4 regions of the Paenibacillus sp. EPM92 genome follow, and region 1 is predicted to be linked to each of the others. Evidence: riboswitches for the same ligand, from Rfam matches in the RefSeq annotation. Region 1 holds a riboswitch; each other region holds the start of a gene.

Region 1 (7,377 bases):
GAGTAACCGCCGCAGCCGGGCAGTGCCGTCGTGCCGGCGACAGATACGACGTTAATCATTTTACCGGCACGGTTTTCAACCATATGCCTTCCGAAATATTGGCAGGCGAGGAACGTACCTTTCAAATTAACGGCGATCATTCGATCGAAATCGTCACTGGACATCGTCAACACCGATTCGAACACCCCTGTGCCCGCACTGTTGATGAGTGCATCAATGGTGCCGAACCGCGATATCGCCTCTTCGGCAAATCGGCTAACGCTTTCTTCATTCGTTACGTCCAAAGGTACGGCTAGCGTATTCGCATTCATCTGAGAGGCTGCCTGCTTTAATTCGGCTTCATGTCTTGCTCCCAGCACAAGATTCGCTCCCAATTGACTGAGCAATAATGCCGTTTCTTTGCCGATCCCGCGGGACGCCCCGGTAATTGCAACGGTTTTTCCTTGGAGCTGCAGAAAGTCAATCATCTCATTCACCCGGTCCGCAATACTCGAAATAATTTTTTTCCGTTTCCCACAGTCCGACTTTTCGGAGCTTGGGAAGATGCGGTCGCAGCATGTTGTAGATCACGAGCGCTACGACCTCGGATGTCGGATTCAACTCTTTAAATTCAGCCGTATCCAGGTTCAGATGCTTATGATCCAGCTTATCGAGCACTTCTCTTTCCACAATGGCATCCAAATCCGCCAAATTCATGATCATGCCCGTTACCGGATCCGGCTCGCCTTCGACGGTGACATCAAGGTAATAATTATGTCCGTGCCCATGCGGATTGTTGCATTTGCCGAACAATTTCTTATTCTCCTCCGGCGACAAATGCACGCTATGTAATCGGTGCGCAGCGCAAAAGTGATATTTGCGTGTAAGTCGTATCAAGCATCCCGCCTCCTTTACCGAACTTAAATAGTGGTTTTCATGTAATTGAATCCGGTGCAATTCGCAATCTTGAAACCGCTGTTCCAGCGAATTCCAGATGTACTCAACTACATTTTCCGTAGTCGGTATGCGATGCTGAAAATAGGAATGTTCACGGTCCAAAAACTTCCCGTCGAGCTCCTCTTCCACAAATGAACTCACGATTTGTTTAATATCCGTTGTATTGACAACAATCCCGGATTTTTCATTCAATCGTCCCTTGACCATCACTTCCAGCTTGTAATCATGCCCATGGCCGCTGGAGTTGCTGCAGCGCCCGAAGACCCGGAGGTTTTCCTCTTCGCTCCACTGGGGAACCCGATAAACGTGAGTTGCCGAAAAATCGATTCTTCTCGATAAATAAAGCATCGCCGTTTCCCCCTTCCTAGGCTCTGGATATGGAACGGTCAAACTCTTCACATAGCGAGACGTTGTCGGCAAATATCCCCTTCTTCACCGTTGTCACCGTAGACGTTCCCGGTTTTTTCACGCCCCGCGCGCACATGCATAAGTGAGTTCCCTCCACGGTTACGATGACACCCTTCGGCTTCAGCACATTCAATACGGCACTCGCAACTTGCTGCGTCATGCGCTCTTGCACCTGCGGACGCTGCGAGACCAGCTCTACCAATCTGGCAAATTTGCTTAAGCCGACGATTCTCCCATCCGGAATATATCCGATGTGCGCCTTTCCATAGAACGGGATCAGATGATGCTCGCAGAAGGTGTAATAAGTCATATCCTTTACGGTGATGATCCCGTCGTACTCCTCTTCGAACGTTGTCGTCAGCGCCGATTCCGGATTCACCCCCACACCTGAGAACACTTCCCGGTACATTTTCGCGACTCGTTTCGGTGTATCCAGCAGACCTTCCCGGTCCGGATTTTCCCCTATTTGCTCGAGAATCGTTCGAATGCTGTCTTCAAGAGCATCTTTACTTGCCAAATTGGTATTTGATCGTATGGTCATCTAGTATTTCCCTCCTTAGAAACAACAAAAAATCCAGTCCGAATAGAACTGGATTCGTATATACAGATCCGTCCCTAATTCGGCGGCCCAGCCGTCATAGCGTTACCGCCTTAGACCCGAAGCTTTGCGTCCCCACCTTTCGATGAGTTTGCCATTATCGTTAAGAATATAAGCCAAGTATAGTCTATTATACCTAGATAAGCAATGATTTCTTTATTGAAATCTTTGATATAACGACATTATTCGACGCTATATGAGAATAAAGTCGAAAAATACGTGATATTATCGCGCATTTTTCGACATTTGATGCCAAAGCCGGATGAAGCCGCACAGGTTGCATAAACGAAGAGACGGGGCAAGACGGGCTGCATGCACCCGCCTTACTCCGTCTCTCCTTGTTAGCAGCAGCGATTGATCTTACCGCTTTCATAACGCTCGTGAAGTGACAGCATATAGAACTCCTTCTCCGTCAAAGGGGTTTCATGCGGATGGCGCTCTTGCTGATGCTTCAAGTATTTCTCATAGTCCGGAATACTGAAAATGACCTTGATTGTCGCTTTGGCCTTGCTGGCAAAGCTCGTTATCGTTCTCATGGCATCAGGCTCCAAAAGTAGATTTGACAAACGGCGCTTCTTTTAATACCGGTTTTTGTTTTTGGATCAAAATTTTGTACCAGACGCGTAAAGATTCAATAATCATCAGGATCACCACAATCTCGAAGAAGATCGTGAGGCCTGCATCGATATAGTTGTTCGTCACAATCTGATGCATGACGTCCATATTTTTGGCAGGCGCGATGACTTGCCCCTGATCGATCCCGTCCTGGTATTTCTTCGCAGCCGCCAAAAAGCCGATGCTTGCCTGAGAGGAGAACGTTTTTTGGAAGCCGGCCGTTAATGTCGTTACCGCGAGGAACACGAACGGCACGATTCCTACCCAAGCGTAGCGGGCCTTGCCCATTTTAATCATAATCGTCGCCGCGACGGCGAGAGCGATGGCAGCCAACATTTGGTTCGCAATCCCGAACAGCGCCCACAACGAATTGATGCCGCCGAACGGATCGATGGCTCCTTGATACAAGAAGTAGCCCCAGGCCAAGCAAACAATAAACGAAGCCAGGAAATTATACTTGAACACTTTCGTTTGAGCAAACGGCTTGTAGAAGTTGCCGATCAAATCCTGAAGCATAAAGCGTCCTACCCGTGTGCCCGCATCCACAGCCGTTAAAATAAAGACCGCTTCGAACAAAATCGCGAAATGGTACCAGAATGCCTTGGCCCCGGCCAGGAATGTTGAAAAGATTTCCGCCATGCCGACGGCAAGCGTCGGCGCCCCGCCCGTTCTGGAGAGAATGGTGTTTTCACCGATTTCTTTGGCTGTGTTCGTAATTTGTTCCGGTGTCAGCGTGAAGCCCCAGGATGAAATTTTGGCGGCGACGGCAGCGGGATCGGTTCCAATAACGGCCGGCGACGAGTTCATAGCGAAGTAAATGCCGGGCTCCAAGGCGCACGCGGCGATCAAGGCCATGACGGCGACGAAGGATTCCGCGGCCATACCGGCATATCCGATGAAGGGCGCATGACTTTCTCTTTCGATCAGCTTTGGTGTCGTCCCGGAAGAAATCAGGGAATGAAAGCCGGAAACGGCGCCGCATGCTATGGTAATGAACAAGAACGGGAATAAATTGCCGGAGAATACGGGACCGGTCCCATCGATAAACTTGGTCACAGCCGGCATTTGCAGCTCCGGCAATGTCACCAAAATACCGCCCGCCAGTAAAATGATGACGCCGATTTTCAAGAAAGAGCTTAAATAATCTCGGGGTGCAAGCAGTACCCACACCGGCAAAATCGAAGCGATCAGGCCATATACGACCATCATCAGGGCGATCTGCGGCGCGGTGAAGGTGAACATCTTCGCCAGCACCGGATTGGCGGCAACAAATTGTCCTGCCCATAATACGATCATCAATAGAACAAAACCGATAATGGAGCCCTCAATGACTTTCCCCGGTCGAATAAATCGCATGTAGAAGCCCATGAAGATGGCGATCGGCATCGTCATGGCGATCGTAAACATTCCCCACGGAGACTCCGCCAACGCTTTCACGACGACGAGTCCAAGTACGGCGACGATGATAATGAGGATCGCCAGCGTTGCAATAGAAGCTAACGTGCCGCCGAATCGGCCGACTTCGTCTTTCGCCATCTGACCGAGCGACTTCCCGTCCCGCCGCATGGATCCGACAAGCGTGACGAAGTCCTGCACACAGCCCGCAAGTACAGCTCCGATAATAATCCACAGAATGCTCGGCAAATACCCCATTTGTGCGGCCAAAATCGGACCGACCAGCGGACCGGCTCCGGCGATCGCCGCAAAGTGATGGCCGAAGAGCACGTATTTATTCGTCGGGACGTAGTCCTTGGAATCGTTATGCACATGGGCCGGCGTTGCCCGGTTGTCGTTTAATTCGTAGATCTTCCTGGCAATGAACCGGCTATAGAAACGGTAACCAAAAGCATAAGTGCAGATTGCGGCTATGATGAGCCAGGCCGCCGAAATTTTCTCGCCGTTCGCAAGCGCGATCATCGCGAACCCTAGCGCGCCTAACGCCGCGATCAGCCCCCAAACCCCGTACGAAACCCATTTGTTTTTCATGATCCCACTCCTCGTAAGCGTTATTGTCGCGCGAACACAGTCCGTACGAACCAGGCCCAAGCTGGCTGTACGTCTTGCATTCCTCCAACCGGTTTGTTTTGAGAGCGCTTGCAAATAGTATAAATCGTTTGGAGTCTTCGCGATACGCCTGAAGCGCATCATGCCGAATTTGTCATCTATGATGTTAAATTTCAAGTTTCAAACGCAGCGCTTTCACATAATTGCGGCTGACGGGTATCGTGCTTCGCGCCTCATCGTCCATCAGCAGATTGTAGGCCCCGTTGACCCACGTTTTCAGCTCGGCGATGGCGGCCAGATTGACGAGATAGCTCTTATGGCAGCGGAAGAAACCGAACGGCTCCAGCTTCTGTTCCAGCTCTACCAACGTGTACGTAACGTGATAGGCTTTATCGCGAATATGAACCTGGACATACTTGCCCTCCTTGCTAATATAGATGATGTCCTTCGGGGACACATACTTAATGCCTTCTTCCATTTCGAGCGCCAGCTTGACGCACGAATTTCCGGCCGGCGGGATGGCTGGGGCTTTCGTCCCCGTTCCCGTCCGCGTTTTGCGCAGCTCCCGGAAGACGCTGTCCAAGTCATCTTCGTCGAATGGCTTGAGCATATAGTGAAAAGCCCGCACCTTGAACGCATCGACGGCATATTGGTCATAGGCGGTGGAGAAGACGATCTTCACCTGCGAATTCAGCTCGCCGACGATTTCCGCCACTTGAAGCCCGTTCAAGTCCGGCATGTCCATGTCGAGGAACAGGACATCCGGGGCTTGTTCCTTCACTTTCTTAATCGCATCCATGCCGCTGTTCGCCTGAGTCACCCGGTCCACGTCAGCGAGCTGCTCCAACAAATATACAAGCTCTTCCCTTGCCGGTGCTTCATCATCGGCAATTACGATATTCCAACCCATGGATCCCTCACCTCACCCAAAAAGTAATTTTCGTTCCTTCCCCCGGACTGCTCTCGATTTCAAGCGGCCGCACTTTCCCGTAATGATAGCTCAGACGCTGTTCGATATTACGCAAAGCCATGCCTGTATGATCTTCCTGCCCGTCCTCCCGGATGAAGGTCAAGCCTACTCCGTTATCCTCGACCGTAATTCGCGCATGCCTCTCGCCGCTTTCCGGCTCCTCCTTCACGATGAGCCGGATCACGCCGGTCCTCTCGATGCCCTTGATCCCATGCACGATAGCGTTCTCGACGAGAGGCTGAATCGTAAACGGAGGAATGTGATGATCCAGTACGCGTTCGTCAATATCGGCGTAAAACTCCAGCTGATCCCCGAGACGCGCTTTAATCAGACTCAGATAGGACATTACCAATTCATATTCGTCGCGAATCGTAACCATTCTTTGGTTGCCGTTGCTCATATTTTTGCGTAAAAATTTCGACAGATGCATCACCATCTGACGCGCCTCTTCCGGTTTGGTGCGAATGAACGATTTGACCGTGTTCAGCGCGTTAAACAGAAAATGCGGATTCATCTGGGCCTGCAGCGAGCGAATCTCGGCTTCCGCAAGAAGCTGCGCCTGCCTCTCCGATTCGACAAACGCATACTGCTGGGACAATAGTCCGGCCAGGGAAGTCAGCATACGCCGGCGGGATGGATTGTCATCCTGCTCCCGTTCAAAATACAACCGGAACTGTCCGATCGGCCGCTGATTGGGAATGCCAACGAACAGGTCGATGCAAAACTTCGTCTTTCTTCCTTCCATCACCCAATCGGAACCGTTCTTGGTGAAAAACGCGCCAACCGCTTTCGTCTCTTCATTCAACACCTTGGCGATTTCCTGAACCGCCTTCTCGAACTCCAGCCGCCAGAGCGGCATCGTCATATCGGCGATTTGCAGCGCTCGGTGGGCATGCTCCGCGCCGATACGGTCCTCTTCCCGCTCCATCGTATTGTACAGCACAAAATAAAGCGCAACCCCGACGCTGTTAGCGAACGTTTGCGGAAATCCGATGAGCGATACCAAGCCGACCGCTTCTTCCCATGGCTTAGCCAGCAATAAAATGAGCCCCATCTGCAGCGACTCGGCCATGAATCCGACGACGAAGGCGAGCTGGACCGACGCTACCTTGCGGAAGCGCCTCTTGAACGCATTGCGGCAAAGCCCCGCCAACACGCCTTGAAGGATAGGAGCAACCATACAGGCGACCGCTACGAATCCGCCCAGGCTGTAACGATGCACGCCGGCAGCGATACCGACGATCAGTCCGCTCTTCACCCCTCCAAGCAAGCCGGCAATGACAACGCCCACGGTCCGGGAATTGGCAATGGCCGCTGTCGGGGAAACCTCGCCGATCCACGGGGCCGGTTGATACGTATAATTGGAGACGGTCACACCAGAGTACGTTCCGATAACCGCATAGGCGGTGAAAAAAACAAGAAACCGCCATTGATACGTCTTGTCCCCTTGATAGCTCATATAGCTGCGCATCCAGCGGCCGCGGGAAAAGGCAAATGCGAGCGCTATCAGAAAGCCGACCCGCTCGATCATATCGACGAATAGCTGCAGCATCGCTTCATGCCCCCCTGCGTACCCTTTTAACGTTATCCTAGCAGATATGAACCGCACTTGCAGTACAATTTCGTTTCCAGTGAACGGTCAGCTGTCGACATTCTTGCACCGCAAAGCAAAAAAAGGCTGGTCAGATCGCCACAGCAGCAGCGTTCTGACCAAGCCTTCGAAACGATTACACGCTGAATCTTGTGCGATACCCGCACTTCCTGCATAATTCCTCAACCGCTTCTCTTCTGGAGAAACCGTTATACAGATTGTTCGCCCGTTCTCCCTCCACGATCTCGGAGAACG
Region 2 (7,377 bases), on a different contig from region 1:
CGGCTTGCGAATCCGGATGATTATTAGTCTGACCCAGTCGTTGCCCGGTTTTAATAAATAGGGGTAATACCTTGAATTTTCGTTCTTTACGTTTGATCGTTGAACCTGCTTGTTTTGATATAGCGGAGGGGATACGGGATAACGCTTGTCTGAAATGTCGTGGCTTCAATCTTTCCGGCGTTAGCGTTTTAGGGTGATTGCTTCGTACATTTGCTGAATGAGATGCCGCGGCGGTGATGATTATTTCATTTTTTACGACGGACTTTGGATGTCTAACGTCCATTCTTAGCATCTGGTCAGGAAAGCTGTTTTTTTGAGAACGATGCAAAAGCCGGGCATTGACCCGGCTTCGTACAAAGCGTTGTTTTCCCGGTAGTTGATCAGAAGGCAAAAGGTATTTTCCATCGAACGGCTCACGGGGTTGCATCCTACGGGTAAATCGCAGTGTACTCATGTTAGAAGCATCGGCATTCGGGGAAAGTCGGGAATCGTTAACGGGATTTTTTCTCGCCTTCATAACCCCGTCTGTCGTTTTCTTATACTTTTTTACGGGTAACCCACTCGATTGTGGATTAGCAGCATCTTCAACTGGAGTTGCCCTCTTTTTTTGAATCAACCGAATCAGTCTGCTGTTGGTCTTCATGCGAATGCCCATTTGAGCCATTGTTTTAATTGACGATGCGGTGCGGTGTTGCGCAAATTCAACAGGAGATGGGGAAGTCGACTCATCGTTGTCTGTATGATTCTTGACTCGGACACCCGTTTTCCTTACTCGTTCCATTAAATTTTTGAACCTATCCAGCCGTTTTATGTTTTTTACAACAACCCTCGTTTTAATTTCTTTCATCTTCTTATGCACCCCCGACAATCGGTATCTGTTCAGCGGGTTTGTTCAGATAGCCGTTTGAAAATCTTTTCCTGACTTCGGAAATATTCCGGATAACGAAGATGAATTGCCTCGAAAAAGAAAGGGGCGTAGCTGCAATCGAATAATTCGTTGGGAGTGGAGAAGCGTTCCCCACCTGGTTCGGTCCACCCGTTCCATAGATTAAAGGCGAGCCGACATATTCGAATGGAACTGCCGGTTTGCCATGGGGCCGAAAGGCCCTTGGGATTAATGCCGCCGTTAGAAAAATCAAACAAATCACGTACATGACTCCTAGTTTCCCGGGAAATGCCCAATGTGTAAAAAAGCGCACGATGATAGCCGTCGTTGCATTTCCTTTCAGCCAGCATTTGATGATAGAACCTCTCGTGTTCTTCATCCCGAAATCGAATAGGATGCATCGATACTTGCCCCTCTCACCGAGAATGATGAGCGGCTGGATGCAACCAGCCGCTGTCTGAAAAGATCCTCTATATAACATTTCATTCTGACGGGAAAACCGGACCCAATGACGAAAAATCACATGTTTTTGAGTAGACGCTCCATTATCTTTAAGCCTTGTTTAATAGATTTACGAACGGCCCGTTCATCGACATGCTCAGCTCTGGCAATAGCGACTTTGCTCATGCCTAGAAAAAAGTGTGCATAAATTCGTCTGGCCGATTTCTCCGGCAACTGGCACAACGCTTCGTAAAGCTGTTGCCGGGAGAGCTTGCGTTCATAGTACTCCTCCGGCGAAATCGAAAGAAAAAGAACGTCCTTCTCAATTCCATCGTTTCGATCCAGCGAGTAATACGCCCGGTGACGATACGTGCGCAGTTTGTATGCGCTTTCAATTAATTCAAACCGATGCAGCTCCTGAGCCACCTCGTCATCCACTTCAACCCATACATCCGTTTTCCAAAAAGGATATATGTCTTTCAAATTGATCTTTTTCATACTCGTCCCTCCGTTTTGGTTTGTTTGATCAATCAAAACAGAGGGGGGAGAGCGACAGCCGACGCTTCCTGACAAGCGGGAAGGACAACAAAAAAGACCTTGCCGCAGAGCGTGCCAACGCTTGATTGCGACCAGGTCTGATCGTAAGACTTGATAAACTTGATTCCACGCATGCCGATGAATCATTCGCCGCTTGTTATTATGTGTCGTCGGGATACATCAACATCAACTCCCTTTCTCACCTGGCAACACCGTGCGAGAAATTGTGCGGGCCTTTGATGGTTGGCGTTGCCCTATGTTTAGTTCAACTCCTTTACATTCGGAATATAGTCGACGACTGCTGTATCAGTAACAAAATAAAAAAAGCGCCGTATTTCTTCCCACTGGGATAGCAGGGAAAGAAACGGCGCTTGATGAAAGGGACAACCAGTCTTCATGATGCTTGTGGTTGCACAACCTGTCCACACTAACATCATAACACGGATCATGTGCATAACGCGTGCAGACTTTGTGCAAAAAAGAGAGCAAATCCAGTGCTGCGTTCGGTGCATGTTCGATGCAGTTCCGGCGCTTCCTTTCGAGCAGTTACTTACTTTTGTCTCCACTTCAACAAATGCTCGATGTGTTGAATCAGAAAATCTAAATCTTCTTCGGAACAATGCTGTAGCATTTGGCCAATCTGGGACAACGGCTCTGGAAGTTCGCGATTCTCAAAAACAAATAACTGAGACAAATCCATGCGCAAACCAACAGCCAGTTTATAAATATTATCCAATGAAACGTTCTTTAGCCCGCGTTCAATTTGTCCGATATAATTAGGATGGAGGTCTGCCCGCTCTGCAAGCTGCTCTTGCGTCCATCCGTATTGTTCCCGCAATGTGCGAATGCGCTGACCTAACGAATCCCGAATTGAGTTCACATTTCCACCACCTTATTCTTTCAGCTTATAAGGCAGAGTAAGTCAAATGAACATTCGATAGATTCGCTATTCTCAGTATCCAATGTATGTGTTATAATCTCCTCAATACTCATTGAATCAATTGGCGAGACATTAATCGTATTTACTGGGATTGGACGTAACGAATAAAAACGTATTAAAATGAAAAATGGACGCAAAAAAAGAAGATGCGCATATGCATCTTCTGAAACCGGTCAATCATTTTGGGACGAATCCAAATCCAACAAAACCGCCCGATCTTTGATTTTCATATAGATTTTGTGCAATGTTCGCTTTCGAAGGTAGAAGTACGCGCGGCGGGAAAGTGCTAGGCGGCTCATGGCGTCTGAAAGCGCCAGTTGATCCATATATCGTAACCGAATGAACAAGCTTTCTTCCGGGGTGAGAGCCGAGAAAGCATAGTCGATCAAACCGATTCTGGATAGCAGCAACGGGATTTCATGTTCGGTGATTTCGATACGTCGTATAACCGTCCGTAAAACCGTTTCCTGTTTTCTGCCGCTGCTGTGAGCCGCAACCATTTGTAGCGTACGCGTTAATTCAGGGATGTAGGACAGTTCTGACTGCATGTACTTCAGTCTCGCCTTCCAGTCCTTGTAAGACTTCAGCCATAATTCTACTTTCTCATAGGGGACGGGGTGCTGGGTCAGCGTCATCACAATTCCCTCCTTGCTGTGCATGCTGCCTGAAATTGTTCCGCCAGCCTGCCTGTTAATCGTCATGATTATAGGTTGTTCACGCTCCGTTTTCATTATCATCGTCCCTTCTCTAGTAAAGTGGAGGAAGCAGTAAGGATGCCATTTTTCGCAACTTAAGTCAATTTTTGATTCTCACCTCCTACAAACTTGGTAATAAAATTCCTCTGTAGATACCTGCATTTGTCCACATTTTACCAATAATACATTCGAAAGAGGAGGGTGATTTTTCCCTCATACCAACAGATCATTGGTTGTCAAACCATCGCGAAACGGCTCGAATCGGAAACGAATCGCTAACAGGTGATGCGATCTAGTTGATCGTACAAGCCCCTACGTTTCGCTTTTTCCGCTGCTTCGCGAATGGAAGATACGTCGAATTTGCGAATGATATTGCGAACATGCGTCTTCATTGTGTTAGACGTGATTCCGAGCAATTCTCTAACTACCGGTTGTGTATAGCCCCAACCGATCAACTGCAAGATTTCTTTTTCAGTAGGAGTCAGTATTCGATGCAATTCCCTTCGCTTAACAAGTCCAATTTCATTACGGATGATGGATGCAACATCGGCGTGAAGGGAGGATTGCCCTTGATACGCTTCCCTGACGGCACTTGCGACATCCACATAATTGATCTTGGTAATATAATTGATCGCTCCGGCCAGCATTGCATCCACAATGATCTCGGGCTGGTAGAGTGAAGTCAAGATAATGATTGGCAGTGATTTGATCTTCAACACTTCGGCAATTGTATCCAATCCATCCTGTTGCGACGAATGTAACACCGGGTCATGAATCATTACGTCTAAATCCAATTGCATACTGGCTCGAATAGCCGATTCTTTGTTTGTTGCAATATGAGATATACTCATATCCGGCTCAGCATCGATCAACGCCGTCAACCGTTGTTGCCATACGGGGTCGCTGTCCACCAGCAATACTTGTATCCTGCTTTCTTGCCAGCGCATGACTTCTTCAACTTTTGCAGCATAGCGTACACGCTCCTCCATATATCATCACCTCGTATTCATTCTAGAATCACGACAAAAAGACACGTACCCTCAAACGGCCGTGTCTAGTTTTTCGTAGATGTGAGATTTGTGAGGGTAACCCGGCGATCATTGCAATAGTGCAGAAGACCCGTGGCTTTGCGTCCCAGCCTTTCGATCTGGTTTGCCATTTTTCCTATTATTTCTTCCAAATCATAGCCTTATAATACCATAATTTTTATTTTTCTGGCACCGCCCTAAGTCCCACGTGTTTAAATGTGTTGATATTTGTCGATTCTATATCATTTCATATCGAATGATACAGGATAAACTATAGAAGCGTCACAAATTGTAAGTTCGCGAAAAATTTCTTGATCACACAATAGGTCTAATCAACTACTCGTGGCTCTCACTCTGCATTATTTTTCCGTTGGCACCTCCCATGATTTACATTAGAGTCCAATATGTCAAGGTATCGCTTATGCCCAGCACTATAAATAACACACCCGCAAGTTTTTGTATCCACAACCCCCACCTTTTGGCACGCTTAACAATGACTCGATCTAACCCGAAACCTACAGCAAACCCGGCAATTAGTAAAAACGGCATTGCGGTACCGATTGCAAAAACAGATGGCAACACTACGCCATATGTTGATTGCAATGCCAAAGGCATAAGCGAACCGAAGAACAAAACAAACATTGTTGGACAAAATCCTAGCGAAAATGCAATCCCCATTAGAAAGGCTCCGCTCCTTCCTCCGGTTCGATCGGCCAATTTTTCAAAAAATCCTGCCACTCGAGCCCCAAGTTGAAAAGGAAGCCGAATCCAGCCAAGCAAAAACAATCCGATTAAAATCAATAACGGCCCAAGCAGCTTTCTTGCAAAAGAATATAAAGGGATCATGTCAGTGGATATCTTTTGACCGAAAAACCAAAACAAAGCACCGAAAATACTGAATACAATCATCTTCCCTAATAAATACATGAACGTTTCGGGCCACGACAACCTTGCTTGCGCTTGACGCTGCCCAAAGTAAGTAATAGCCGCAACGTTCGCTGACATTTGACAAGGAGCAACCGAACCAACAAAACCGAGAAACAGCGCCGCAAGAAAGGCGATATCAGTGTTCGCCGCGTTAACGAATGGTTCGCTAAGGAAGGCGCTAATTTTACTAAAAAAGGAGTACATTAACTATTCACCCCCCAAAATCCGTTAAATAGATTTGGCAGTTATGCTTTCATCACACATCGAACCTTGACAAGCATCTATTATAAACTACATAACGTAGTGTTTCGCGGATACATAAAAGCAGTCTATTTTATTTCCAGAATAACTGCCGCTTTATCGTTCACCGCAGTCTCACATTTCCAATTTATTTTATTCTTGCTTCAATTACTAGGAACAGTTCCCTACACATCGACGTCGTTTGCACCACTCTGAAACCTGCTTGTTCAACGGTTTCAAGTGTATTGCGGTTTAAATGACAACCAACACATAATCGTTTCCAAACGGGCGTTAACCAGTCTTGTATTTTACCAAGGACCAGATGATTTAACCTTACGTGTTCAAAAATTAAAATCGTTCCTTCAGGCTTGCATACTCTATGGATTTCGGCCAGAGCTTTCGCCGGGTCAGGTATCGTACATAATACTAGTGTTCCAACGATTGAATCGAACGAATTGGTTGGATACGGTAGTTTTTGGGCATCTCCCGGTACCACTTCGATCGGAACTGTAGCTTCACGTGCTTTAATTAGGGATTGCTCCAACATCATTGGATCTGGCTCTATTGCAATGACTTGATCTGCAAACTCATAGTACAAAAAGTTAATACCCGTACCTGAGCCAATTTCCAGCACTTTTCCTTTCGCCTTAGAAAGAAGCTGTTTTCTTATCCGGCCGAATATTTTTGTTTCTAGCGGCTGCATCAACCGATCATAATATTTGTTGAATAATTTATCCATTGCAGCCTCCTGATCATAAACTGCTCACGAAGCAATTATTGTAATAATCGATTTATCCGGATGAGGATATCTTGTTCTTTCATCTCACCAATAAATTTATCTTTGATCACGCCAGATGAATCTACGAAAAACGTCGTGGGATAAGACATAACATTATATTTGTTTCGGATTTCGTTGTCGTTGTCGATAATGATCGGAAACGTAATCGCGTATCGATCAATAAAACTTTGTACTGTAACCCGGCTTTCACTTAAGTTAATGCCAAGCACTACCACATTGTCGTCTTTCCATTGATCATATTGTTTTTGCAGAGCCGGCATCTCGTTCACACATGGCGGACAAAACGTACCCCAAAAATTGATTACCAGTGCTTTCCCTTCATAGTCTGCTAATTGATGAACCTGTTGATCCAAACCAAAAAGCTTAAACTCGGGGGCTTTTGAGCCAATTTTTACGGAAGAATCTGATCTAAATAACGCTGATCCAATTGTATAAGCTCCAATTACCAATACGACCGACAATACAACAATTTGAATCCATCTTCGATTACGTTTCACTGTTATTCTTAAACCCCTTTTCCTTTATCCGCAATTTTCCTCCAGTTCATCCCTTCATCCAAGGATATATATACATCCAGATTAAAAGTGGCGAAAACAAGTTCTTTGGTATTCGTTGGGTTCTGTGCAATATACGATGCTGCATCTTCAACAAGATCTGGAATATTCACCTCAACCAACTGTTTCTGTTGCAGATCCATTTGATAAATAACCCCTTTTTGTTTGTAGCTGCCAACGATTATATTTCCTTCCATACCAAAGGTAAGAGAAGTTACCTGTAGATCGGCTATTTTTTCGAATTGGTTGCCTGAATCTTTGGATACATACAACGCTTTTGTCGTTCCAACTGCAACGATTGAATCATCGGACGGGTGAACAGCTAAAGAT
Region 3 (7,377 bases), on a different contig from region 1:
CAGTTAACCGTTCATACAGGAAGTCCACGACGTGCTCCGCCTTCATCCGCTCCGTCATGCCTTCCAGCACGTGGCTCACATCCTTCACCCGCTCGGCAAAATCCTTCGCCGCCTCCGCATACGCCGGACCATCGTGCAGCAAGTGCCGTACTATCGCGGGATACAGAGGCAGGGGCGTTGGAGCCCCGCCTACGGGGACCGGACGCAGCCGGGCGGGCAAACGCAGTCCGTCCACGGAAACGGCTTTTAGTAAAATGTGTAAATGATTTGTTACATAAATGAAATCTAATTTTCATCTGTCTTTAAGCTTCCCCGCCTATAATAGAACTCGACCCCCTTTTGATATATAAACTTTTAAGACCCGCAAGCCTTGCGCTCGCGGGTCTCTTTCTGTCTTGCCCACCTGCTCGTTCTCTGTTCTCTGTTGTTTTGTTGCCCTGCCCCTCTGTTTCTCTATTCCATCGTTCCCCATGACGTCCTGGGCGAAGATCGCAACCCGACGATAGTCTTGATATAATGAACAGTAACTTACCACTGTGCAAAGGATGAGATAGCGGCGCATGGCATTCGGAATTAAACGAGAAGAATTGACGGCGTGGAAGGAAGCGGTGACGCGCGGGGAAATCGCTTATTTGACGCATTATTGGCTGGACCCGCGGTTTCCGGGCATTACGTCGGTGACCAAGGTAGGTTGTGCGGATCTCGAACGACTCGAGGCATGGTGCCGCGGCAACGGCCTGAATCCCGCGTATATCCATAACCGCCCGCCCTATCCGCACTACGATCTGATCGGACCGAAACAGAAGGAAATATTGCGCCGGGAGCGGTTATGGGATCATTTGGAGCGCTTTAAGCTGTTATAAACCAGACACGGGGCCGCGGCGGGGAGCAGGCGGCAAGAAAGGCAGCTCCGGCTCACTGTTCTTCGCTCGGCACAACCCTGGCCTTAATCGTGTCGAAAGGAACCGGTGTATAGTCCCAATGCTCGACGCTAACGTTGACGTACTGTGTCCCCTCGTACTTTTGCCCGTGGATGTGACCGTGAATGTTCACGTAGGGCATATGCTTGTTCATGTACATCGGCTCGTGGGACAGGAAGAAAAATCCGCCGTACACGATCGGATACTCGCTCACTTCATCGAACCCGGCGTCGAGCCACCAGCGGCGGCCGCGGCCCCGGTCGTGGTTGCCGAGAATCAGCACTTTGTACCCGTTAAGAGCGGACACGATCTGCTTCGTTTTCTCCATATTTAAGAACGAGAAATCGCCCAGATGAAACACCTGATCGTCCTTCCCCACCACAGCGTTCCACTTCTCCGTCATGACTCGCGTCATCTCTTCGCTACCGGTAAACGGCCTCGATTCGAAATCGATAATGTGCTTGTGGCCGAAGTGATGATCGGAGATCATAAATACGTTCGCCATCGTATCCCCCCTGTCGATCCTTAATACTGCCTCTAACCATCGGTTCCCTCATTCGATCCGGAATCGCATCGCAGCCCGGCACCGGTTACGCCCCTACCGGAGGCAGCTCCTCGCCCCGCTTGATTCGCTGCACGCCGTCCTCGCATACCCCGTACGGCTCCCAAGGGCAGCCGGCGCAGATCCGCCCGATGTCGCCTGCCTCCATCGTCTCATCGACCGCGCCGCATACGTCGGCCCAGCTCATCTCGCGGCCGACCCGCAGCCCGAGCTTCTCCAGCACGCGCGAATCGCGATGCGCTACGCTCGTTTCTTCGCAGTGTGGGGGCTTGTCCTTCGGATATGCGGCGCAGATGTCGTCCGGCCCCTCCACCAGCACGACCCGCGTCTGCGTCTGTTCACGAAGCCGCTCATAGATCGCCGTCATGTTGGTGCAAAAGTCGGGCGAGTAGCCCATCCCCCGGTAGCCTAGCAAACATAATAAATGATGCCCTCGAAGTCGAATCATCCGGTGTCCCATCCTTCCCCTTACTTGCGGTCCGTGGTGTCATGAAACAACAGGCTGCCCCGCGGGCAGCCTGATCTTCTCTTACTTATATTGGCGCCAGTCGAGACCGCTGTTGTTCAGCAAATGATCAAAGTCGTTCTCGAGACGCTTCTCTTCGGCCTTGCGGGCTTCCGCCGCTTTTTGCTTGGCGGCTTCCTCGCGTTTAGCCGCTTCCGCTTTCATATCGTCCGCCTGCGCCTTCAGCTTGTTCACGATATCCGGATTCAGAAGATCCTTCAACGTGGCCGGTTTATCGGAAGTAGCCGGCTGAGCGGCGGATGTCGGCCGTTTTTTCTTGACCATATCCATCACCTCGGTTTCATCCACATTATAGCAGGTTTCACCGGGTCGCACTACTGCGCGGTCCCCCGGCAATGGTTCGCATTTACTTATTAAAAATACATCGCTTGCTAAAATATAGTGAATTCATTACTCTTAGATTTAGAACATGAATCGGAGGTGCGAACCATGAAACTCGGAATTTTGGATCAATGCCAAGTCGGCGAAGGACAAACCGCCGCGGATGCGTTGAAGGAAACGACGCGGCTGGCGCAAGAAGCGGACCGGCTCGGCTATGCCCGATACTGGGTATCCGAGCATCACGGCAGCAGGATGCTGGCCTTCTCCAGTCCGGAGGTGCTGATCGCTCACCTGGCCGCGGCGACCTCGCGCATCCGTGTGGGCTCGGGCGGCGTGATGCTGCCTCATTACAGCTCTTATAAAGTGGCGGAAAACTTCAAGCTGCTTGAGGCGCTTCATCCGAACCGCATCGATCTCGGACTCGGCCGCGCACCGGGAGGCATGCCGCTGGCGACGCGAGCGCTGCAGGAGCATAAATATGTAGACACGGACCGCTATCCCCAGCAAGTCGCCGATTTAACGGGGTTCTTGTACGAATCGCTGCCTCCCGATCATCCGTACGCCAAATTGCAGGCGGCGCCTTCGATCGCAACCGCTCCCGACTTGTGGCTGCTCGGTTCAAGCGATGAGAGCGCCAAAATCGCGGCCCAACAGGGGACAGCCTACGGATTCGCGCAGTTCTTCGGCGCGCCCGGCGGGGAAGCGGCGATCCGGTATTACCGGGAGCACTTTCAACCGTCGAGCTTGAACGATCGTCCGCGAGCCCTTGCTGCGGTCCTGGTCGTATGCGCCGATACGGAGGACGAAGCGAACCGGTTGGCGACAAGCTCGGATCTGTTCTTCCTTCGCTTGGGCAGCGGCCTCGACCAGCATGCCTTCCCTTCCGTACAGACGGCTATGGACTATCCGTATACGGAATACGACCTGCTGCGCATTCGCGGGGCCCGTGAGCGCCGCTTCGTAGGCACGCCCGACCGCGTCAAGGCCCAACTGCTCGATTTTGCCGAGCGGTACGGCACCGATGAACTGATGATCGTCTCCCCGATTCACAACTTCGGCGCACGCGTACACTCCTACCGTCTGCTGGCCGACGCCTTCGGGCTTCCGCAGACGCCATGAACCGAACAAGCGACCGCTCCCCGATACAGACCGGGAACGGTCGCTTGCTCGATCTATCCGGTCCCGGCGACTTCCGCCCGGGATAACCGACTCTCTTTTAACCTGTGTATAACCTCGATTGTGGATATGTTAATGAATGTACTAAAACCTATGCACAGGAAGATGAGATAGCCTGTTAGTAATGTGTATAAGCCTGTGAATAACGCAGGTCATTTCCTTGTCATGGATGCGGACGATCGTCTTGCCGCCGACCGGCAGCCGCCCCATGGACTGTTCACAGCTTCCTTACATTTCGGCTTGCTGGCCCGCATCCTGCTGCACCGCCGATTCCGGTTTGGCCTCCCGCCACGCCGGTACGCGCTTGCTGTTGTGCGCGCCGAGCATCATGCCGGTGCCGAGAGCGGTACATTCAAGCGGATGCTCGGCAATATGTACGGGAACCCCGGTCTCCTCGCGGATCCGTTCATCAATTCCTTCCAGCAGAGCGCCGCCTCCGCACAGCAGAATCCCCTGCTCCACCACATCCCCGGCAAGCTCGGGCGGGCACCGCTCCAACGTCGCGCGAATAGCTTCGACCAGCAGCTGCAGGAAATCATCCACCACCGTGTATATTTCCCGGGAGCTCAACTGGATCGAACGGGGCAATCCGTTAATCACATCCCGCCCCTTAATGCCGAGAGTACGTTCTTCGGAGGAAGCACGGGCCGTTCCGATTTGTTTCTTGATTTCTTCCGCCGTTCGTTCCCCGATCTCCAGGTTGTACTGCCGTTTCACATAATCCATAATATCTAGGTCAAGAGACATCCCTGCCCGGTTCACCGTATGGCTGGCCACAATGCCCCCGAGCGACAAGATGGCCACTTGACAGCTGCCTCCGCCAATATCGAGCACCAAATGACCGATCGGCTCGTCAATCGGAAGTCCTGCCCCAAGCGCAGCAGCCAGCGGTTCCTCGACCGCAATCGCCCGTTTGGCTCCCTTATGGACGATCGTTTCTTCAACGGCCCGCTTTTGCACATTGGTAATGCCGCAAGGCACGGAAATATATACTTGAGAGCTTCGCAGCAAAGACGAGCGGCCTTGTATTTTTTTGATAAAATGCTGAAGCATGCTGCTGGTCAGATCGAAATTGGCGATGACGCCATTCCTCAAGGGATAGGTGATGTCGACATGAGCGGGAGCTCGTCCGATCATCGCTTGCGCCTCCGCGCCTACGGCCAGCAATTCGCCGGTGCTTTGATGAAAGGCGACTACAGACGGTTCGCTCAGCACGATGCCTTTACCCTGCTCGAAGATCACCGTGTTTGACGTTCCTAAGTCAATACCGTATAACTTGTCAAATCGTTTAAACATGAAACTTCTCCTCCTTTATTGGAAACCCGATGCGCGATTTGGAGGTGGATCAGCCGGATCTTCTATAGTATTCTGCTTCACTTGCAAATTTGAGGGGTAACTAGCAAAAATCGTGAAAATCTTCAAATATTTTTGACAAAATACGACAGATCGTTTATTTTTAAATGATATAGAACTAAATACCTACGGCAAACTCGTTCGAAAGGCGGGGACGCAAAGCCACAGGTCTTCCGCAGTTTCTGCGATGATGGCTGGGTTGCAATTTAAGACACTACCTTTCGGTAGTGTTTTTTGCTTAGTGGGCGGTTTGTCATTCACAAGGTATGGATCAAAACTATCGTGGATGGGAGCAGCTATTTTGTTTACAAGAACTTCTTCACCTGTCGTTTCATTCTTTTACCTGGTCCTGTTGCTGGTCTTAGCTTGTTTGGGAAACATCATGAACCTGTCTCTATTTTATGGAGTCGACTTTATATTCGGCAGCATCTTTGTATGGCTCATCATGAAGCTCTATGGATTTAAATGGGGATTGATCGGGTCTATTCTCGCAAGCAGCGCTACCTTAATTTTATGGAATCATCCGTATGCTATGCTGGTCTTTATTGCAGAGACGATATTCGTCGGCCTCTTCTACCGGCAGAAGATCAGCAACTTCGTCTTCCTGGTCGCGTTGTTCTGGATCCTGCTGGGCATGCCGATGATCTGGTTATCCTATCATTATGGATTGCAGATGGACGCTACGGCTACGTTGACAGTTATGCTTAAGGATGCTGTCAACAGTATTTTAAATGCTTTGATTGCAAGCCTTATCCTCACTTATTTGAGGGCTCCCATGGGGACCGGTCGAACCTCCAAAAAAACGTCCCGTTCTTTGTACGATATTCTTTTTAACATTTTTGTCGCCTTAATCGTCTTTCCCCTGCTGCTTGTCATGATCATGGTGAGCCGAGAGGAGATTAAGAAAACCGATGCGGCGATTCAGGAAGCGGCGGAACGCCAATCGGAAATCATTGAGAACGATATCAGCAACTGGAGAAACGTTCATGTGTCGGCTGTCGAGCAATTTTCCAATCTCGCGGCTGAAACTGATCTGAACGATGCAGAGGCTCTGCAGAGGCTTACTGCTCATTTTAAACAAATTTTTCCTGATTTTCATAATATGTTCATCACCAATGCTGCAGGAACAACCGTAACCTTCTATCCCTTACATAATATGAACGGCCAACCTACGCTCGGTTTGAACTTCTCGGACAGGCTGTACTTTATACAAAACAAAGAAAGCTTACAGCTTGTCATTTCCGATGTTTTCGCTGGAAGAGGCGGCGTGTCCGAACCCGTCGTAAATATCAGCGCTCCGATCATGAGCGGCCGGCAGTTCCAGGGCATTGCCGGCGGGGCCCTGGATCTCGGTTATATTAGCCAAAGAATTCAAGCACTCACAACATATACGAACATCCATGTTACCATCGTGGACCGCAACCGGCACGTGATCGCCAGTACCCGTTCCGCGAATGCCGTTATGCAGGAATATGACTGGAAAAAAGACGGCGAGATTCACGACTTGAAGGACGGCTTCTACTATTGGCTCCCCAAAAATATCAAAAATCCGATGAAACGGTGGGGAAACTCGTCATACATCAAGATCACGCCGTTATCAGGCCTTGGGGACTGGACCGTCATCGTGGAATCGTCGTTTGCGCCTTATCAGAACGGATTGTACAAGTCCTATATCAAAACACTTACGATCCTGTTGATTTGCGGACTGATCGCAATCATTACGTCCTTCTTCATCAGCCGTTCGATCGTAAGGCCGATCATTCGGTTAGCGCATACGACAACGGACTTACCCAATAAAATATTGGAGAAAAACGCCGTTCATTGGCCCAGCAGCCTATTGACCGAAATTACGATTCTCATTGCGAATTACCGGATCATGGCCGAGAGACTTCACTACATGTTTCGTGAAATTCAGCATCTTGCCTATTACGACCATTTAACAGGCCTTCCCAACCGGGTGCTGTTCAATCAGGAATTGGAAGTTTCGTTAGAGCAGAGTAAACGTAACGGGCAGACGGCAGCCATCCTTTTTATTGATTTTGATCGTTTTAAAGTGATTAACGATACCCTTGGACATCGGAACGGCGACCTTCTGCTGCAGCAAGTCGCGGAAAGGCTGAAAGGCAGCATCGAAAGCAATGATTTCCTCTCTCGTATGGGCGGAGACGAATTTACTGCGGTATTCCCGAACATGACCCGTGAACAAGCCGCCCAAGCCGCGCAAAGCATGCTTGATCTGTTTACCGCTCCTATCCTGATTAGCGGTCACGAAGTGTTCATCACCCCCAGTATCGGAATCAGCATGTATCCGGACGACGGGGAAGATCAGGAAACGCTTCTTAAGAATGCCGATCAAGCGATGTATGCCGCCAAAGACAAGGGCAAGAACATGTATCAATTTTATACGTCCGAAATGGATGAGGCTTCCTGCAATCAAATGACGCTGGAAACCATGATGCGTAAAGCGTTGGATCATGGCGAATTCGAGCTTTACTATCAGCCCAGAATGAATGTAAGGT
Region 4 (7,377 bases), on a different contig from region 1:
CGTGGAAAGCATGAAGCAGCGGTACGGCACGGAATGGTTCCGCGAAACCGAAGGCCGTTACGTGATTGAGGTGTCGCTGCTCAATGACATCGCCACGATCACGCTGGATACGACCGGTCCCGGACTGCATAAGAGAGGCTACCGCAAATTGGTGACGGAAGCGCCGCTGAAGGAAACGATGGCGGCCGCCATGGTGCTGCTCAGCCGTTGGCAGCCTGAACGGCCGCTCTACGACCCGTTCTGCGGCTCCGGCACGATCCCGATCGAAGCGGCGATGATCGGCTGGAATATAGCCCCCGGCCTGCGGCGCAGCTTCAACGCGGAGAGCTGGCCTGTAATTTCGGAAGCGTTATGGAGCGAAGCACGGGAGGAAGCCTTTGATCTGGTCAAGGACGATATCCCGCTGCAAATCGGCGGCTCGGACATCGACCCCGCCGCCATCGAAGTGGCGTTAGCTGCAGCCAAATCCGCAGGCCTCGCCAAGGAGCTTCGCTTCCATACGCTTCCGGTCAGCAAAGCGCTGCCGGCCGGCGATTACGGCTGCCTGATCACGAACCCGCCATACGGCGAAAGGCTCGGCGACCGCGAAGAAGTCGAACGCGCGCTGCGCCAATTCGGGCAGATGCATAAGCAGCTGCCGAACTGGTCGGCCTTCATCCTCAGCCCGAGCAAGCAAATGGAGCATTATCTCGGGCGAAAAGCCGATAAGAAGCGCAAGCTGTTTAACGGACGCATCGAATGCGCGTTATACCAATTTTTCGCCCCGGGCGGCTTGTTCGGCTGGCGGAAGGATTCGAGTACGAGCGGGAATTAATGCAGATTGCGCCTATACGCTGTGAGGAGCAGCCAAAAAAAGCTTAGGGCAGACGCTCCTAAGCTTTTTTTTGGCATGCGCCCTTCCAGCGCGTAAACCATGCAAAAAAACGCATCCGTCTTCGGGGTACGTTCCCCGGTAAACGGATGCGCTGCCGGCGTCGGCCGATAGGGTTTCGTTACACTTCCGTCCTCGGCTTCGTCGGATCGCAGCTCATCGCTTTGATTTCCGACACCTGAGACAGCTTAAGCAAGTAATAACACTCCTCCCGAGCCATGTGATCCGCCATCAAGGGCGAAAGCACACCGAGCGCCTGCCCGCTTAAACGGAGCTCTTCCAGCTCGCTCAGAAACTGCTTGAACAGCGTCATTTCAAGCTCAACCTCTTTATTAAACCGGGCTAAAGCCGGGAATTTCTTGATGTTCGTGCGCAGAAAGCCCGCCAGTTCCACCGCTTTCAGGTAATACTCGCGGAATTGCCGGTCGAACGATCTGGCCAGTTCCACCAAACGGGATTCCGTCATATCCAAGCCGGCTGCAATGGAGCCCGCATGGCCGTAGGCGTCCTGGAGCCATACGATGTGGTGGTGCACCGCATCGAATACCGGCGCCGGGCGCCCGGATAACAAGTACCCCAGTACGCGTAAATACTCCTCTGCTTCGTTCACCATATGGCTCAAGAACGCGGGCGGCAGCTGGATTGCGATCTTGCCGATCAAATGCCGCTCCAGCAAGCGCAGCTTGAACGCGCGAAGGTCTTGTGTCAGCCCGTACGCGTCCTGCGTCAAAGCTCCCGCCTCTGCCGGGAACTTATCCGAACGCGCCTTCTTCAGCAAGTCGTCGAATGCTTGAACGAAGCCGAGCGCCCGCTGCGCCTCTTCCCGTTCATCGACCGGCAAGCTTACCCGGATGAACCTGGCATGATCACCGAGCACCTGAAGCCAAAACCGATGTTCAAATAACGCCGACTCGATAACCTCCGAGTTTTTCACAAACATGCCTCCAATGATCCGATTGTTCCGTGCCGGATGGGAATGATCCGGCCACCCCACATCGTATGCTCAGAGGCCCAATCGGGTTCAAAGAAAGCCGCAGTCGTTCGCTGCCTAAGCTATACTAAGCGTGCTTCAGCTGAGGACGGCACATCAAGTAATCGAACAACGGTAGAAATACGTCGTGGTTCGATTCGCAGCAGATCGAGAGCTTCACTTCGCCCATCCAGTAAAACGTGATGATTTGCCGGCTGCGCCCGCGAATCATCTCGACATCCCAATGCGGGGACGTCAGCTCGTACACGTCACGATTTATGAACAATTTCGGTCCTTCAGCAGATAGGAAGACTCCGATGAAATCATCGCCGATTTTCGTGTAAAACCCCTTCTTATTTAAGATGCTGCGTTCCTGGTCCATCGCCGGGTTCTCCTCCTTCATCTATTCACACCAAAAAAAGCTCCCCTGGTCGGGAGCCGCTGTTGAAAGGATCGCGATCACTCCGTGCCTTCGACAACTGGCTGGCATAGCACTGCTCTCCTGCGCCTAAGCCCCTATAGCTTTGCGTCCGCAGACTTTCGTCCGGGTTGCCCTTATCGAGTGCGCTCGAATTGTGTCTGTTCATGGAGATGTTCTTTATTAAGAATATAAGATAGAAGGTCACGAATACATAGTTCTTTCATCCCATTTTCATAAAAAAATTTGGGAATTTTGTATGATTTTGAATAACCGGTACCCTTTCCAGTAAAAAATGATACCCGTCAACGCGATCATGGCAACCGTTACAAAAAGCGGGCCTCCGCCCCATTGACCGAGCACATAGCCCCGATTACCGGTCCCGGAAATTGGCCGCCCCCGGATCATGTCTGGACGCCGAAATTCGTGCCGCGCATCCCTTCCGGCGTCAAATCAAAAATCCCCGGTGCCCTGAGGCCCGAGGATCTGATCTTCTTGCATGATTTATTTCACGTATTTGCTCGCCTTCTCGATCGCTTCGTCTTCAGTCTTGCCGGTTACATACCGGCCGTTAATGAAGATGAAGGCAAACCGCGAGCACGGGCCGCAATAAGACTTGCAGCCGACTTTGATCTCGGCGTCGGGCACAAGCTTCTGCAGCTTCGGAACGGCGGTTTTCATTCTCATATGTTTGCATTTGTCGCAAACGCGAATATCGTTGACCATGCGGTAATTCCTTTCTTCAAGCGGCTGACACCGGGGAACTCCCTGTGAACGATGTGCTAGTGGTCCCCGTTATTGCCCTTGCTTGGATTCGTTACCGCGAATCCTTCTTCCGGCACATAGAAATAATCGATCCGAACGCCGTCGAGCAGCGGCTCGTCCTTTTGCAGAATAACGTCGATTCCTTTATCTGTCGAAACGACGACATCGTTCTCGGTCGGCGTATCCATGCTGAGTCCGTAGTGGGCATGGTCGCCATGCGCATGAGTCACATACACGCGAAGCTTTAATTCTTTATTCTCTTCTTGCTCCATCTCGGCCAACAACACTTTGGCCGCATTGCGCGAAATCTTGCATTTCATGTCCAGTCACTTCTCCTACTGTGCGTTTTTTCTTATTGTATAGAATCGGGCCGCCGAAAGCAACCGTTCTTCGCTGTTTCCGTATGTATGTACAAGCCGGCCTCACTTGCGAATCAAGTCGGTGTCTTTTAATATGGAAGATAATGAATGGAGGTTAACGAATGATTCCCTTTTATCGCAAATATTACAAAACGATTATCGATATTGCGTTGCTCGTGCTTACCGTATATTTGTTCATGTTCGCCTTCAGCCATCTGTATCGGATCGCGACCCCGATTTTCCTCGCGTTCGTCATTTACTTGATCATCGAGCCGTTCGCCAAGTTCCTGAACCGGCGCGGGTTGAAGAAATCGATCGCTTCCGCCATCTCCACCCTCGTCTTCGTGATGGTCATTCTAGGTGCCATGACCGGACTCGGCGCGATCTTCACGACCCAGATCATCAATCTCGCCGACAAGCTGCCCGATTACGCCGTCGTTCTGGAGCAAGAGCTCATCAACCGCTCCGACCAGGTACAGTCACTGATCGGGACGCTTCCGGTCGATTTGAATTTAGTGGAGAAGGCCAAGGAGTACTCCGCGGAGATCATTCAGAAGACGACCGAAATCGCCCGTACGTTCTTAACGAGCTTGTTCGCCATGCTGACCTCGTTCTCCACGTTCGTCGTGAACTTCGTGATCGGTATTATTTTGGCCTATTTCCTGAGCATCGAGATCGAATCCTGGAAGCGGATCGCTTCGGACAAAACGCCGAAAACGTTTAAAAAAGCGTTCCACTTCCTCCGCGAGAACGTGCTGCTGGGCATCGTCACCTACCTTAAAGCGCAGGCGAAGCTGATCAGCCTGACCTTTATCGTCATCTTCATCGCGCTGCTTATATTGAACGTCAACAACGCCTTCTCGATCGCGCTCTTGGCGGCCATCTTCGACGTGCTCCCGCTGCTCGGCGTTTCGACGCTGTTCATTCCATGGATCATCTACTTGCTGGTCGTCGGACAAACGACGCTCGCGATTTGGCTGGCTGTGCTGCTCGTCGTTGTGATTGGAACGAGACAAATTCTGGAACCGAAAATTACGGGCGATTCCCTCGGCGTGTCCGCCTTCACGATGCTTTCGTTCATGATCGTCTCGCTGTCTCTCTTCGGCGTGGCCGGCTTGATCTTATCGCCCGTGCTGATCATTCTGGTTAAAGCGCTGTACGAGCAAGGGTATTTAAAACGATGGATCCGGATGCCGGCCGAAGAGTACGAGCCCGATCCGTCGTCTATCAAATAATGCAGCACATCTCAACCGGATTCGGACGCTCACAAGCCGGTTGATGGCATCTGAAGTCCATGGAAAGCGGTGAATCGATATGTCGCAGCCCGCATAGCGTTTCTTACAAAGAACAAAAAAAGAACCCCGATTCCTCGAGGTTCCCTTTAAACCTATTCAGTTGTTGAGCGGATGGCCGCTTCTTGTGGTTTGACCTTCCGAGGACGCAGCCTTAAGCGCCGTATTTCCGTTCGGCTCTATCGGTAAACCAGTTCATCAAGAGCAGCGTAACGGTTACATCGTCAATCGGGATGAAATTCAGCAGATCCGGCATGATCCAATAAATAAGCGCAGGCACCACGAACAACAGCTTCTCTCCGAGCGGAACCCGCGGGGAACGCAGCAGCGGCCAAATGCGCCGAAATACATGACCCCAATGCCGGAGTGACAACAATCGCTTCCACATCGCCTCGGGTCTCCCTTCCTGTCCAAGTCGTCTTACCCCGATTATACCTCATGGCAACCCGTTTGCCCAAACTCCGCTCCCCGCACAAAGAAGCCGCCGAGACGGACGGACTCGGCGGCTTCGAAATGCTAAACCATCAGCCCTTCCGTCAATAGCGGAAGCAGCTCATCATAAATAATCGGGAATTGCGACAACGGGAGCGGATTCACTCCATAACCGGCTTCAATCGTAAATCCCGGGCGCCCGTAGGTTTGAATAAACCAATCCTTATATCCGGCATCGCTGCCGGTTAACTTCACGGCTGCATATCCGCTAATTTGCTGGAAACGCTGTGCGATACGTTCCGACTCCGCCGGTTCGTAATCGCGGTAATTCCAATAAATTTCCCGGCCCTGGGTATGAAACGCCATCACCAGCCGGAAATCGCGCTCCCGCGTAAATCGTTCCATCGCCGAAGCTTCCGGCTCTGACAAGGGGCTCGGCCCTGTATAATCTCTCGGTCCGGGTCCCGGTACGTCGCGGCGGTCGCGTTCCGTCTCCCAATAAGCGGGAAATTGATCGTTCAGGTCGACGCCGCGAACGTTCGCTTTCCATCCCGAGAAGTCGTCCGAGCCGCCGTTCCATTCGAGCAGCTGCCCGGCATGCGGATGATCCGGGTCCGCTCCGTGCAGCACCAGCTCAACGCCATCGGGATTGACCATCGGCACGATCCAGAGAGAAGTCTCTTCGAGCAGCCTGCCCGCATCAGAGCCGCAGAAAGACTGTGCCTGCACGCAGGCGTTCGCGTAATCCTCCGTAAATTTCATCAGCAGCAGGCTGGTCACCCACTCATTCGCATGAAACGAACCGTTATAATGAAGGTGCCGCATCCCGCATCCGATGCGGACGTAAGGAATGTCCTTGCCCATGACGCTTTGACCGATCGAGCCTATTTCCAGGAACGGGTAGCGATACCCGAGAAGCTCGAGGCTCCGCATCATCTCCTGATAACCGAATGGAACCGTCGTATCGACGATAGGACCGGCCTTGCACACGGGCAAGCGAACGGTCTGTCCGATCCGCAAATACCGGGGGTTGACGTCCGGATTCGCTTCCATGAGATCGCTCAGCCCGATCTGAAAGCGCCCCGCCAATTCAGCTAACGTATCCCCGGCTTGGACGATATAACGGCAATCCGGAGCGTTCGGAATCCGAACGCTGCATCCCGGCTGCAATCCGCCGCCCTTCTGCAGCTCCGTATTGGCCCTTATCAAGGCTTGAACCTGAAGCCCATGCCGCTGTGCGATCCTCTCCCATGTGTCTCCCCGCCTGACGACATAAGGAAATGTCATACGTTCCGTCCTCCTTCACGCATCCTCCCCGTTCTTCCGGTCGGAGGCCGGGGTATCTAAAAATATGCGTGAGGACTAAATAATATGCGATACTTGCCAGACGACCGGCGTCACGCGGATTTGCTCGTTTAACCAGCTTTGAGCGATCTTCTTGAACATGAGCGGATCCCCGCTGCAAAAAAACTGATGAACCGGCATCGCCGGACTCGTAGCCAGCATTCCTTTATGATATAAAATCGTGCTGACCTCCCGCGCGGTTTCATCCGCCGAGCTGATCAGCGACACTTGAGGACCCATCACGCTGCCGATCACATCGGACAAGAACGGATAATGCGTGCAGCCCAGAATCAAGCAATCCATCGGCGCTCCTTGCAGGTCGGCAAGCGAATCCGCGACGACTTGGCTCGTCTGATCGGCACGGAACATGCCCCGTTCGACCAGCGGCACGAACAGCGGACAAGCTTTGGTCACCACTTGGATCGTTGGCGAGATTTGGCGCAGCGCGAACTCGTATGCACGGCTTTTGATCGTGCCTTCGGTACCGATGACGCCGACGATTTGCTTTCTGGTGGTCTTGATCGCGGCGCGCGCGCCCGGGTGAATGACACCGACAACCGGGATCGGCACGCGGGCGCGAATTTCTTCCATGGCGACGGCGGTTGCCGTGTTGCAAGCGATCACGATCATTTTCGGATGGTATTGGAGCAAATAATCGACGATCTGATGGGTAAAATGTATAACTTCCTCGGCCGGTCTGGGACCGTACGGCGTACGTGCCGTGTCGCCGAAGTAAATGATTTTTTCTTGCGGAAGTTGGCGCATAATTTCTTTCGCTACCGTCAATCCGCCGACACCTGAATCCAGTATGGCAATCGCTTGCTGCACGTGTGTTCGCTTCCTTTTTCATGAAGTGGCAAAACGAATGTGCTCCTACAACATATGTGAGCTCCGTTGGAAAGGTACCCCGGACATCCGGTGTCCGC

Evidence for each region. Region 1 has a riboswitch for cyclic di-GMP ahead of folE (GTP cyclohydrolase I FolE). Riboswitches for the same ligand answer to the same signal wherever they lie in the genome.
Region 2: it holds a riboswitch for cyclic di-GMP, as region 1 does, so the genes downstream of both, JMF85_RS00475 (response regulator) here and folE (GTP cyclohydrolase I FolE) in region 1, are expected to answer to the same signal.
Region 3: it holds a riboswitch for cyclic di-GMP, as region 1 does, so the genes downstream of both, JMF85_RS01615 (bifunctional diguanylate cyclase/phosphodiesterase) here and folE (GTP cyclohydrolase I FolE) in region 1, are expected to answer to the same signal.
Region 4: it holds a riboswitch for cyclic di-GMP, as region 1 does, so the genes downstream of both, JMF85_RS23430 (hypothetical protein) here and folE (GTP cyclohydrolase I FolE) in region 1, are expected to answer to the same signal.

Annotation. Positions count from the first base shown of each region.
Region 1 covers NZ_BCPS01000068.1:144,156-151,532, reverse strand. Annotated here, with positions in the region: gene JMF85_RS15820 (SDR family oxidoreductase) at 1-467, opposite strand, end outside; gene JMF85_RS15815 (6-carboxytetrahydropterin synthase) at 469-1,284, opposite strand; gene folE (GTP cyclohydrolase I FolE) at 1,301-1,885, opposite strand; cyclic di-GMP riboswitch class I at 1,964-2,048, opposite strand; gene JMF85_RS15805 (CstA-like transporter-associated (seleno)protein) at 2,284-2,478, opposite strand; gene JMF85_RS15800 (carbon starvation CstA family protein) at 2,483-4,543, opposite strand; gene JMF85_RS15795 (LytR/AlgR family response regulator transcription factor) at 4,728-5,471, opposite strand; gene JMF85_RS15790 (LytS/YhcK type 5TM receptor domain-containing protein) at 5,479-7,083, opposite strand; gene JMF85_RS15785 (radical SAM/SPASM domain-containing protein) at 7,259-7,377, opposite strand, start outside.
Region 2 covers NZ_BCPS01000005.1:11,020-18,396, forward strand. Annotated here, with positions in the region: gene JMF85_RS00450 (hypothetical protein) at 1-847, opposite strand, end outside; gene JMF85_RS00455 (DUF6075 family protein) at 880-1,287, opposite strand; gene JMF85_RS00460 (RNA polymerase sigma factor) at 1,406-1,825, opposite strand; gene JMF85_RS00465 (helix-turn-helix domain-containing protein) at 2,415-2,744, opposite strand; gene JMF85_RS00470 (hypothetical protein) at 2,978-3,535, opposite strand; gene JMF85_RS00475 (response regulator) at 3,775-4,488, opposite strand; cyclic di-GMP riboswitch class I at 4,581-4,666, opposite strand; gene JMF85_RS00480 (urease accessory protein UreH domain-containing protein) at 4,915-5,658, opposite strand; gene JMF85_RS00485 (class I SAM-dependent methyltransferase) at 5,843-6,433, opposite strand; gene resA (thiol-disulfide oxidoreductase ResA) at 6,469-6,990, opposite strand; gene JMF85_RS00495 (F510_1955 family glycosylhydrolase) at 6,999-7,377, opposite strand, start outside.
Region 3 covers NZ_BCPS01000009.1:78,712-86,088, forward strand. Annotated here, with positions in the region: gene JMF85_RS01580 (hypothetical protein) at 1-235, opposite strand, end outside; gene JMF85_RS01585 (hypothetical protein) at 561-863, shown strand; gene JMF85_RS01590 (metallophosphoesterase) at 916-1,425, opposite strand; gene JMF85_RS01595 (DUF1284 domain-containing protein) at 1,511-1,930, opposite strand; gene JMF85_RS01600 (YqkE family protein) at 2,012-2,272, opposite strand; gene JMF85_RS01605 (LLM class flavin-dependent oxidoreductase) at 2,438-3,448, shown strand; gene mreB (rod shape-determining protein) at 3,734-4,801, opposite strand; cyclic di-GMP riboswitch class I at 4,979-5,065, shown strand; gene JMF85_RS01615 (bifunctional diguanylate cyclase/phosphodiesterase) at 5,241-7,377, shown strand, end outside.
Region 4 covers NZ_BCPS01000095.1:9,046-16,422, forward strand. Annotated here, with positions in the region: gene JMF85_RS23420 (THUMP domain-containing class I SAM-dependent RNA methyltransferase) at 1-814, shown strand, start outside; gene JMF85_RS23425 (DUF2935 domain-containing protein) at 993-1,805, opposite strand; gene JMF85_RS23430 (hypothetical protein) at 1,930-2,223, opposite strand; cyclic di-GMP riboswitch class I at 2,313-2,405, opposite strand; gene JMF85_RS23435 (YuzB family protein) at 2,764-2,985, opposite strand; gene JMF85_RS23440 (iron-sulfur cluster assembly accessory protein) at 3,042-3,344, opposite strand; gene ytvI (sporulation integral membrane protein YtvI) at 3,506-4,618, shown strand; gene JMF85_RS23450 (hypothetical protein) at 4,830-5,063, opposite strand; gene JMF85_RS23455 (M14 family metallopeptidase) at 5,192-6,394, opposite strand; gene racE (glutamate racemase) at 6,470-7,279, opposite strand.